2 regions of the Stenotrophomonas sp. 89682_Sma genome follow, and region 1 is predicted to be linked to the other one. Evidence: riboswitches for the same ligand, from Rfam matches in the RefSeq annotation. Region 1 holds a riboswitch; the other holds the start of a gene.
The links. A riboswitch is a leader RNA that binds a small molecule or an ion and turns the genes downstream of it on or off. The one in region 1 is predicted to bind cobalamin.
Positions count from the first base shown of each region.

Region 2: it holds a riboswitch for cobalamin, as region 1 does, so the genes downstream of both, ACZK29_RS01275 (epoxyqueuosine reductase QueH) here and btuB (TonB-dependent vitamin B12 receptor) in region 1, are expected to answer to the same signal.

Region 1 is NZ_CM151147.1:558,892-564,420, reverse strand. Features, by position in the region: gene bioD (dethiobiotin synthase) at 1-628, opposite strand, end outside; gene ACZK29_RS02560 (GAF domain-containing protein) at 697-1,179, shown strand; gene ACZK29_RS02555 (TfoX/Sxy family protein) at 1,176-1,538, shown strand; gene ACZK29_RS02550 (histidine phosphatase family protein) at 1,628-2,206, opposite strand; cobalamin riboswitch at 2,350-2,572, shown strand; gene btuB (TonB-dependent vitamin B12 receptor) at 2,689-4,533, shown strand; gene gph (phosphoglycolate phosphatase) at 4,625-5,293, opposite strand; gene ACZK29_RS02535 (class I SAM-dependent methyltransferase) at 5,357-5,529, opposite strand, start outside.
Region 2 is NZ_CM151147.1:287,862-293,390, forward strand. Features, by position in the region: gene ACZK29_RS01260 (LysR family transcriptional regulator) at 1-637, opposite strand, end outside; gene purU (formyltetrahydrofolate deformylase) at 752-1,603, shown strand; gene pncA (bifunctional nicotinamidase/pyrazinamidase) at 1,694-2,320, opposite strand; gene ACZK29_RS01275 (epoxyqueuosine reductase QueH) at 2,377-3,063, opposite strand; cobalamin riboswitch at 3,226-3,455, opposite strand; gene ACZK29_RS01280 (nicotinate phosphoribosyltransferase) at 3,539-4,948, opposite strand; gene ACZK29_RS01285 (bifunctional nicotinamide-nucleotide adenylyltransferase/Nudix hydroxylase) at 5,013-5,529, opposite strand, start outside.

The DNA.
Region 1 (5,529 bases):
AGCGCCCCCAGCACGGCATCGGCAGGCGCTGCTGCAGCGTGGCGAAGTTTTCGTCCTGGCGCTGCATGGCCGGGTCGATGTGGTTGCCGATCCAGCCCAGGCAGTCCACGCCACCGGCCTGCAGTGATTGCGCGGTCAGCCGCGCATGGTTCACGCAGCCCAGCCGCATGCCCACCACCAGCAGCACCGGCAGCTGCAGCGCGCGCACCAGGTCGAGCTGGTCCAGCGAAGCCGAGACCGGCGCCAGCCAGCCGCCTACACCCTCCACCACCACGATATCGGCCTGCGCACGCAGCCGCGCGAACGCAGCCACGATCGGCGCCAGTTCCACCTGCACGCCGTCCTCGGCAGCAGCGAGTTCCGGTGCCAGCGGTTGCCGCAGCGCATACGGATTCAGGTCGGTGTAGTCCGGCACCGGCCAGCTGGCCGCCTGCAGCGCCAGCGCGTCCTCATTGCGCAGGCCCTGCCCCCGGTCCTCGCTGCCACTGGCCACCGGCTTCATGCCCACCGCGCGCAGGCCACGCCGGCGCAGCGCGTGCAGCAGCGCGGTGCTGGCCGTGGTCTTGCCGATCTCGGTATCGGTGCCGGTGACGAACAGGGCAGGCGGCAGCGTAGCGGGCAACGACATTGATCGGCTCCAACGGGGCAACAGAGCATGCATTATCGCCGGCCCGGCGCGCTTGCTAGACTGCGGGCATGTTCGCCAATGCCTCGCTCACCGGCAGCAAGCCGGAACAATACGCCCAGCTGCTGGAACAGGCCCGTGGCCTGGTCTACGGCGAGTCCGACCGCATCGCCAACGCGGCCAACCTCTCCGCACTGGTCTACCACGCCCTGCCCGACCTGAACTGGGTGGGCTTCTACCTGTATGACGGCCAGGAGCTGGTGGTCGGCCCGTTCCAGGGCCTGCCGGCCTGCGTGCGCATCCCGCTGGACAAGGGCGTGTGCGGTGCCGCCGCCAGCCAGCGCGTGACCCAGCGCGTGGAGGACGTCGATGCCTTCCCCGGCCATATCGCCTGCGATTCGGCCTCGCGTTCGGAACTGGTGGTGCCGCTGCTGCGTGGTCATGAACTGATCGGCGTGTTCGACATCGACAGCCCGAAGGTCGGCCGCTTCGACGCCGAGGATCAGGCCGGGCTGGAAGCCATTGCCCGCGTGTTCGTCGAGGCGTTGGGATGAACGCACCGAAGCTGCGCAACATCGGCCCCAAAAGTGCAGCCTGGCTGCGCCAGGTCGGCCTGCGCAGCCGCGACGACCTGGTCGCGATCGGTGCGGTCGGTGCCTTCGTCAAGGTCAAGCGCGCCGGCTTCAAGCCCAGCCTGAACCTGCTGTACTCGCTGGAAGGCGCGTTGCTGGACTGCCATTGGCAGGAGCTGAGCGAGCCACAGCGCGAGGCACTGGTGCAGGATTACGAAGCGCGCATCGCTGCGCACCCGCTGAAGGCGGCTGGCCCGGCCTCGGGCCCGGTGCATGAGCAGCGCTTCGATGCCGACGATGACGCTGAGGACAGCGTGACCGAGGGTGTGGACGAGGATTGAGGGCTCCGCGCACGCGCTCGCCGGGCATGGCCCGGCGCTACCCATGTCGAGCGGGATCAGTAGCGCCGGGCCATGCCCGGCGAGCGCGCTCAAGGCTGCTGCAGCTCCAGCAGCTCGCCCACCAGCCCGACCTCACCGCGTTCCAACCACACCCGCAGGCGCGTGCCGTGGTCGATGCGCAGGGCCCAGCACAGCGACATCGGCAGGCCGCAGACCTGCGACAGCACCATGCGCAACGGGCCACCGTGGCTGACCACCAGCGTCGGCACCGGGTCATCATCATCAAGCAGGCGATCCAGCGCGCGCGCGATGCGCCGCTCGAAATGTCCCCAGCTCTCGCCGTTCGGCGGCGGGAACGCATGCGGATCGGCGTGGAAGGCGGCCAGCGCATCTTCCGGCAGGTCGAACAGCGATTGCCCGTCCCAGTCGCCGAAATCCAGCTCTTCCCATTCCTCATCCGCTTCCACATCCAGCCCGCGCGGCGTGGCCAGCGCCATGGCGGTGTGCAGCGCGCGCAATCGCGGCGAACTGATCACCCGCTCCCAGCACTGCCCGGCATAGGCCTCGATCAGTTCCTGCGGCAGGCCGGCCAGCTGCGGTGGGTCGCTGCGGCCATCAAGGTATTCATCACGGCCATTGCCGGCATGGCGGACCAGGTCGAGGATCATGCGTGCGTCCCGGACGGGCGACACAGGTACAGCGGAAAACGGGCGGACATCGGCAACGGCACCACGGGATCGAACAACCATTCTAAAGGCACGGCCGAGGCAGTCGAGCAGGCGTGGCGCAACGGGACTGCCTGCGATGCCGTAGACTGCGCGCACTTCCAGGTGACCTGCGGCCACGGCCGGCAGGTTGAAACGGGAAGCCGGTGACGCGTGATTCCACGCCAGGCCGGCGCTGCCCCCGCAACGGTAAGCACGTCAGTTCCAGGCAACACCGCCACTGTGCCGCAGGCATGGGAAGGCGCCTGGACGGTGGCCTCGCGCCACCCGGCGGCGAGCCCGGAGACCGGCCCGGAAGCCTCAGGTCGCGATGCGGTGGGCATGGCGCTGGATGACCGCAGCCCATGCTGCGGCATCGGCGCGTGCCTGCCTTCGCGGCTCCTCCCCTTCGCCACGCGGGCGTGCGTGGCACCTGGAGTCCCCCCATGAAGCTGCAGTCCCGAATGCTGTCCCTGGCCGTGCTGGCCGCCCTGCCCGCGCTGGCACAGGCCAACGAGAACACCACCGCGCTCGACCAGATCCTGGTCACCGCCACCCGCACCCCGATCGCCCTGCAGGACAGCATCGCGCCGGCACAGGTGATCGACCGCGCGCAGATCGAATCCAGCCAGGCCACCTCGCTGCAGGAACTGCTGCGCGGGCGTGCCGGCATCAACCTGACCAATGCCGGTGGCCTCGGCAAGCAGAGCTCGCTGTTCCTGCGCGGTACCAATTCCGGCCACACCGTGGTGCTGGTCGATGGCGTGCGCATCAACAGTGCCGACCTCGGCCTGGCCATGTACCAGGACCTGCCGCTGGCGCAGATCGAACGCGTGGAAATCGTGCGCGGCCCGCAGTCGAGCCTGTACGGCGCCGACGCCATCGGTGGTGTGATCCAGATCTTCACCCGCCGCAACCAGGGGGACTTCGCCCCGCACTTCCAGCTTGGCGGTGGCAGCAACGGCCTGCGCGAAGCCAGCGGCGGCATCGGCGGCAGCACCGAGCGCGGCTGGTTCGGTGCGGATATCGCCTACCAGCATTCCGATGGCATCGATGCCTGCCGCGGGTCTTCCGCGGTGTTCACCGCGGGCTGCTTTGCCGACGAGCACGACCGCGACGGCTACCGCAACCTGTCCAAGAGCCTGCGCGGCGGTTACAGCTTCAACGAGCAGTGGAACGTGGAAGGCAGCGCACTGCGCGCCGACGGCAAGAACCATTACGACGGCTACTACAACTACTCCGAGACCCGCCAGCAGGTGCTGGCCGGCAAGGTGCGCTACACCCCGTCGGAGCGCCTGGCGTTCACCGCCAACGTCGGCCGCAGCGACAATGAATCCGACAACTTCGGCGCACCGGGGGTGTTTGGCAGCGCGCAGACCCATCGTGACAGCGCCTCGCTGCAGGGTGACTTCGGTGTGGCCGAGGGCCAGCTGCTGAGTGCCGGCGTGGACTGGAGCGAAGACAATCTGGACGGCAGCAGCGCCGGGTATCTCGTCGACAGCCGCCGCAACACCGGCGTGTTCGTGCAGTACCAGGGCCGCTTCGGCAGCCAACAGCTGCAGGCCAGCGCACGCAACGACGACAACCAGCAGTTCGGCAACCACGCTACCGGCAGCGTTGGCTGGGCGATGGAACTGGGCCACGGCCTGCGCGTCAACGCCAGCTATGGCACGGCGTTCAAGGCACCGACCTTCAGCGATCTGTACGACCCGTGGAGCGGCGTGCCGACGTTGAAGCCGGAGAAGTCCAAGAGCGCCAACCTCGGCGTTTCGCAGCAGGGCCAGGGCTGGCACTGGGGCCTGGACGTGTATGAAACCCGCATCGATGACCTGATCACCTACGATGCGTCCACGATGAAAATGCAGCAGGTGGAGAAGGCCCGCATCCGTGGTGCCGAGCTGACCGGTGGCGTGCTGCTGGCCGGTTTCGACATCAACGCGCAGTTGAGCTACACCGACCCGCGCAACCGCACCCACGGCAGTACCCAGTTCGACAACTGGCTGCCGCGCCGTGCACAGCAGACCGCGCGCCTGGACATCGACCGCCGCTTCGGCGATTTCCGCGCCGGCCTGACCGTACAGGGCGCGGGCAAGCGCTTTGACAACGCCAGCAACTCGGTGAAGGTTGGCGGCTACGGCACGCTGGATCTGCGCGCCGAGTACGCGCTGACGCCGTCGTGGTCGCTGCTGGCGCGTGCCGCCAATGTGTTCGACCGCAACTACGAGACCGTGGCGTGGTTCAACCAGCCCGGCCGTGAGTACCAGTTGAGCGTGCGTTACCAGCCGAAGTGAGAGAAGGCGCCGGGCATTGCCCGGCGCCTTCTCTGTAGAACCGAGCCCATGCTCGGCTCAGGCAGCAAAGCAGCCGAGCATGGGCTCGGCTCTACACCGGAATGCCGGCGGCCAACCCCGGCAGTTCACGCAGGTCGTCGATCACCGCCACCGCATGCGCGGTGGCCAGGTCGAGGCCGCGCGGATAGCCGTAGCGCACCAGTGCGATCGGCATGCCGGCATCTTCGGCGGCGCGGTAGTCGGTCAACGAATCACCCACCATCAGGCAGGACTCCACCGGCAGCCCGAAATGCGCGGCGATGTGCCGCAGTGGCTCACCGCTGGGCTTGCGCTGCGGCAGCGAGTCGCCGCCCAGCACGAGCGCGAACGCATCGCCGATGCCCAGGTGCTGCAGCAGCGGTGGCACCAGTGCTTCGGGCTTGTTGGTGCAGATCGCCAGCGGCACATTGCGCGCTCGCAGTTGCGCCAGCGCTTCGCCCACGCCATCGAACAGGCGCGGGCTGCGCAGCAGGCACTCACGGTAGTGCACCATGAACACCGGCATCACCTCGGCCAGGTCCACCTCGCGGCCGGCGGCCTGCACCGCCTGTTCGACCAGGCGGCGCACACCGTCGCCGATCCAGCCGAGCACGGTGGCTTCCGGCACGCGTGCCATGCCGATGTCCTCAAGCGTGCGGTTCAGCGCTTCGGCGATATCGGCAGCGCTGTCGACCAGCGTGCCATCAAGGTCGAACACGACCAGCGGATACGGATACGACAAGGGACGGCACCTGCATGACGTGGGGCCGTCCATTGTACGCCGCGCGTTTTCAGCGGCTCCGCCTCATCCGATCCTGCGTGCGCGGGTGGCCAGGAACGTGGGCAGATAGCGGTCGATCAGGAAGCGCGGCTGCGGCTGCCAGTCTTCCATGAAGCGATCGATGACAAAGCCGGCATCGAGCTGGCCACCGATCAGTTCGGTCAGGCTGTGGCCGAAGGTCAGCGCATCGCCCCGCG
Region 2 (5,529 bases), 270 kb from region 1:
CCATGCGCTGGCCGTCCTTCAGCAGCGTCCAGCGCAGTGGTCGGCCATCGGTGGGAAAGCGGTGCAGCAGACCACGATGGCTGCCCAGGTCGGAGGGCTGCTGCGGGGTGCCGTGCGCCTTCAGGTAGGCCGGCGAGGCGCAGAACACGAACGGTACGCGTGCCAGTTGCCGCGCGACCACGCCATCTTCCAGCTGCGCACCGATGCGGATGCTGGCATCCACAGCTTCCGGGCCATGTTGCACGGCGCGGTCGGTCAGGCGCAGCTCCAGCTGCAGTTGCGGGTAGCGCTGCTGCAGTGGCGGCAGCAACGGTGCCAGCACGTGGCGACCGAACGCGCTGCTGCTGGCGATGCGCAGTGGCCCGGCCGGTTCGATGTCGCCGTCGGTGACCATGGCCTGCGCACGCGCCAGGTCGGCTTCGATGTGGCGCACCTGGGCCAGGTACAGCGCACCGGCCTCGCTGAGGGCCAGCTGGCGCGTGCTTCGGTTCAGCAGCCGTACGCCCAGATGGGCCTCCAGCCGGTTGATGTTCTGGCCGACTGCGGTGGCGCTGATGCCAAGGATGCGGGCCGCGGCGGCAATGCTGCCGGTCTCTGCGGTGCGGGTGAAGCTGCGGATCAGTTGCAACAGGTTCATGACCGACCAGCTTGCCATGGGGATGCCCAAGTATCGCTTGGGACTGAACCAAGCCGTTCGGTTGCATTGGTGACCATCGATCCGCCGGGCAGGGCGCTGCCCTACACTCGGGCAATGCGCCCCGATTCCATTCTTACCCTGTCCTGTCCCGACCGTACCGGCATCGTCTACCGCGTGTCCGGCCTGCTGTTCGACCATGGCTGCAACATCCTCGACGCCCAGCAGTTCGGTGACGAGGAAAGCGGCCGCTTCTTCCTGCGCGTGCACTTCGACCGCGATGCCGGCCTGCCGCTGGAGACCGTGCACGCGGCCATGGCCACCCTCGCCGAAGGCTTCGGCATGGACTGGCAGCTGCACGATGGCCGACGCCGCGCGCGCCTGCTGGTGCTGGTCAGCAAGCAGGGCCACTGCCTCAACGATCTGCTGTTCCGCGCCCACAGTGGCCAGCTGAAGGTGGATATCGCCGCGGTGGCCTCCAACCACGCCGACTTCGCGCCGCTGGCGGCGTCCTACCAGGTGCCGTTCCACCACCTGCCGGTGACTGCGGAAACGCGCGCGGTGCAGGAGCAGCAGATCATCGACCTGGTCGAGCGCGAACGCATCGATCTCGTGGTGCTGGCGCGCTACATGCAGATCCTGTCACCCACGCTGTGCCGCACGCTGGCCGGACGTGCGATCAACATCCACCACAGCTTCCTGCCCAGCTTCAAGGGCGCGCAGCCGTACCACCAGGCACACGCGCGTGGGGTCAAGATCATCGGCGCCACCGCGCACTACGTCACCGAGGATCTGGACGAAGGCCCGATCATCGAACAGGACGTGGCCCGCGTGGACCACGCGATGGCGCCGCGCGAACTGGTGCGGCTGGGCAGCGATACCGAATCGCTGGTGCTGGCACGCGCGGTTCGCCGCCATGTGGAGCACCGCATCCTGCTCAATGGGCACCGCACGGTGGTGTTCCGCTAACGCTCTATCTGATCCGTATCCGCCGGTCATGGCCCGGCGCTACCCAAGGGCGCGATCCGGTAGCGCCGGGCCATGCCCGGCGGTCGCCCGTCAGGCGATCGCGATCCCCGCCTTGCCCAGCGCCTCGCGCACCATCGCGTCATTGGCCTCGGTCACCGGTTTGGTCAGCTCCCACAGGAACTTCACCCGGAAGCCGGATTTCACCGCGTCCTGCGCGCTCCACAGCACGCAGTAGTCGCGGGCCAGGCCGCACACGTGCACTTCGCGGATGCGGCGCTCGTGCAGCCAACCGGCCAGGCCGGTGGCAGGGCGCTCGCCATCGGGGCCGTGGTTCTCGCGGAAGGCGCTGTACGAATCCACCTGTTGGCGCGTGCCCTTGCGCAGGATCAGGTCGGCCACGGCCCAGTCCACGCCCGGGTGCAGAGCGGCGCCATCGCTGCCCTGCACGCAATGGTCGGGCCACAGGGTCTGTGGCTGCGCGTGCAGCAGGATGGTCTCGAACGGACGCTTGCCGGGGTGCTGGCTGGCGAACGAGGCGTGATTGGCCGGGTGCCAGTCCTGGGTGGCCACTACCGTGCGGTAGCGGCGCTGCGCCAGCAGTCCAGCAATCGGTGCCACCAGCGCATCACCCTGGTCGCAGGCCAGCGCGCCACCGGGCATGAAGTCCGGCTGCAGGTCGATCACCAGCAGGGCGACGTCGGCGGGCAGGGCGGTCATGGCAGGTCCACTACAACGAAAAGGGGCGACCAGCGTGGCCGCCCCGGCGGCACAGGTCAATCGCCCTGCGGCGCCTCAGCGTCCTGCCCGTAGTACAGCAGGCCGATCTTGATCCGCTCGCGGCCGTTCTCGCGGCGATGGCGGTTGGCATCGCGCAGCGAGTACACGCAGCCGCAGTACTCCTGCTGGTAGAACTGCTCGCGCTTGCTGATCTCGATCATGCGGCTGGCACCGCCGCCCTTGCGCCAGTTGTAGTCCCAGTACTGCAGGCCCTCGTAGCGCGAGGCGGCCCGGATGCCGCAGTCATTGATCTGCGCCATGTTCTTCCAGCGCGAGATGCCCAGCGACGAGCTGATGGTGTCGTAGCCGTGTTCATGCGCGTACAGCGCAGTGCGCTCGAAACGCATGTCGAAGCACATCGTGCAGCGGATGCCGCGCTCGGGTTCGTTCTCCATGCCACGCGCACGGCTGAACCAGTTGTCGGTGTCGTAGTCGCAGTCGATGAACGGAATGCCGTGCTGTTCGGCGAAGCGGATGTTCTCCTGCTTGCGCAGCTCGTACTCCTTCACGGGGTGGATGTTGGGGTTGTAGAAGAAGATCGCGTAGTCGATCCCGGAGGCGGTGATCGCCTCCATCACTTCGCCCGAACAGGGCGCGCAGCACGAATGCAGCAGCAGGCGCTTGCCGTCGGCGGGCAGGGTCAGGGTGGGGCGTTGGAGCTCGGTCATCGTCAGGTACCGCATGGACCGCCGGCAACGGCGGTGGCCCATGCATCAGCGCGTGGGTGGAACAGGGCGGGCCGGATACCGTGAAAAGGACGCGCGCGGCCGCGCCGCCTGCACGCGCAGGACAACGGCGGCCCCGGCACCCTCCCCGCGGAGAGTCCAGGTCGAATCAGGGGACGGTCGTGTCCCCCGGCCGGGGCCGGTATTCGGGCTGATGGACACGGGCCGCAGCCCACCTACTCCCTGCCGCTTCCCAGGCATGCGCCCAGTGCTGTTGGCAGGATTCGTTTCCATTCACCGCTGCGGGGCAGCTCCGGAATGGGCGCGCGAGGCGCCTTCACCGGATTCCCGTTTAAATCCCTCCCCGCGCCGCAGCGATGGGAGGGATACCTTCGGCGTGTGCAAGGTGGACCTGTTGGTGGCGCCGGTCAAGAGCGCAGGGGGCAGAGCCCGATGCGCTGCAACGGGATCCGACCCCGGTCGGGATGCACCTTCAATGCCCCACGGCCGCCCGCGTGCGGATGTCGTCCAGCCGCTGGTCGTGCAGCAGGCGGCCGTTCTCCCACACGGTCACCATTGCGTCCTCGAAGCCGTCCGGCAGGGTGTCGTCGCCGTTGGCCGGCAGTGGCACCGTATGCAGGCTGCCATCGTCCAGATGGCGCAGCAGGCGCATGCGGCCGCGCTTGCTGGCCTTGCCGGCGTCGGTGACCGGATCCTTGTAGACGTCGATCCACTCACCCTCGACCCGCGCCGCCGAGCACTTCAGTGCGAACTTCTGCGTATCGCGGTCGAGCCGCTGCAGCAGCGCACCGCCCATGCCGAAGGCCACGTTGTCGGCGGCGTAGCCGTCGTCGGTGATGCGCTGCAGGATCGCGCGGATGGTGTCCGGATTGATGCCATCGCCCTGGATCACCCGCACGTGGTTGAGCACGCGATAGCCCTTGCCGTTGAGGCTGTGGCCGAAGGCTTCATCCAACCGGCGCAGGCTTTCGGCCACCACGTCCACCGGGTCGCCCGAGTCGGGGCGGATGACCAGGGTGGCGCCCGAGGCGATCACTTCATCACGCAGCGTCGTGCCCCAGTGCTCGCTGATCGCGCGGTAGATGTCATAGCTGTCCGACACCACCGCCACGATCGCACCGGGCTTGCCGAACTGGCGCAGCATGTTGCGATAGGCGTCCACCTCGCGCTCGCGGCCCCAGCTGGTGATGGTGCTGTGCTCGGCGGCGGGAATCGAATAGCCGGACATCGGCGCGTGATAGTGCGCGCGGGCCAGGCACAACGCCGACACGGTGTCGGTGCCGAGGAAGTTGACCAGATGTGCGGCACCGCCCAGCGCGGCCGATTCCAGGCTCGATACACCGCGCGCACCGAAGTCGTGCAGCTTGAACGGCAGCTGCCCCTGCGGGTCGTCGCTGGTCTGCTGCAGGAACGCGGCGATGGTCTGCCGTGCGTGCCAGCTGATGGTGGCCACGGTGACCGGATACCACACGCGCAGCAGCAGCGTTTCCAGATACGACGGCACCCAGAACGCAGCCGGATCGGTCGACTCGATGGTCATCAGTGCCTGGTGGGTGGGCACCACGCTGCCCTCGGGAACGGCGCGGATGCGCACCGGCAGGTGGCCGCCAAGCCGGTCGACGATATCGCGCCAGCCGGCCTCGTTGAACGGTTCGCCGTGCGCGGCGAATACCGCAGCAGCGTCGTCGATGTCGGCGTGGGTGACCGGTCGTGCCAGCGCGTCCTTGAGGATCGCCTGCAGGCCGAAGAACACCGTGCGATCGTGCAGGCCGCCACGTGATTCGACGTAGAAGAACGTGGCATCGGTACCCGGCGGGTACTGCAGCCAATGGCTGGCCTTGTAGCTGTCGGTGTTGAGGAGAAGATTATCGAGGTAGTGCATGACGGAAGCTCCTTCGCGTCGAGTGACACCAGCGGTCTATCCGCCAGTGGGGAGGCCGGGCCTGTCAGCCGCGGCCGAGGAAATACTCCAGGATGTGCAGGTGGTCTTCGAACAGCTGCGGGCCCATGTCCAGGGCTTCACTCACCGGTATCCAGCGCGCCTTGTCGGCGTCGTCGCCGCCGCGCACCGGCGGCAGGTCACCGGCCGGGAATTCGAAGTGGAAACCGTGGGTGATGGTGCGGCCGCGCTGGCTGCGGTCGGGGTGGTCGAAGACCTGCTGGCCCTTCAGCGAACCCTTCAGCACCGGCAGCGGAATCTTCAGCCGGGTTTCCTCGCGCAGTTCGCGCAGGCAGCTGTCGAGCAGGCTCTGTTCCTGGCCGACGAAGCCGCCGGGCAGCGCCCACAGGCCCTTGCCGGGTTCCGAACGGCGTCGCACCAGCAGCACGTGGCCCGAATGCACCACCACCGCATCGGTGGTGACGAAGGTGGGTGCGTAGGGCGCATCCTTCCAGGCCGCCTTGTACTGTTCGATGAAGCGGTACTCGGCCACCAGCTGGCCATACGCCGGCGCGCTCTTCCGG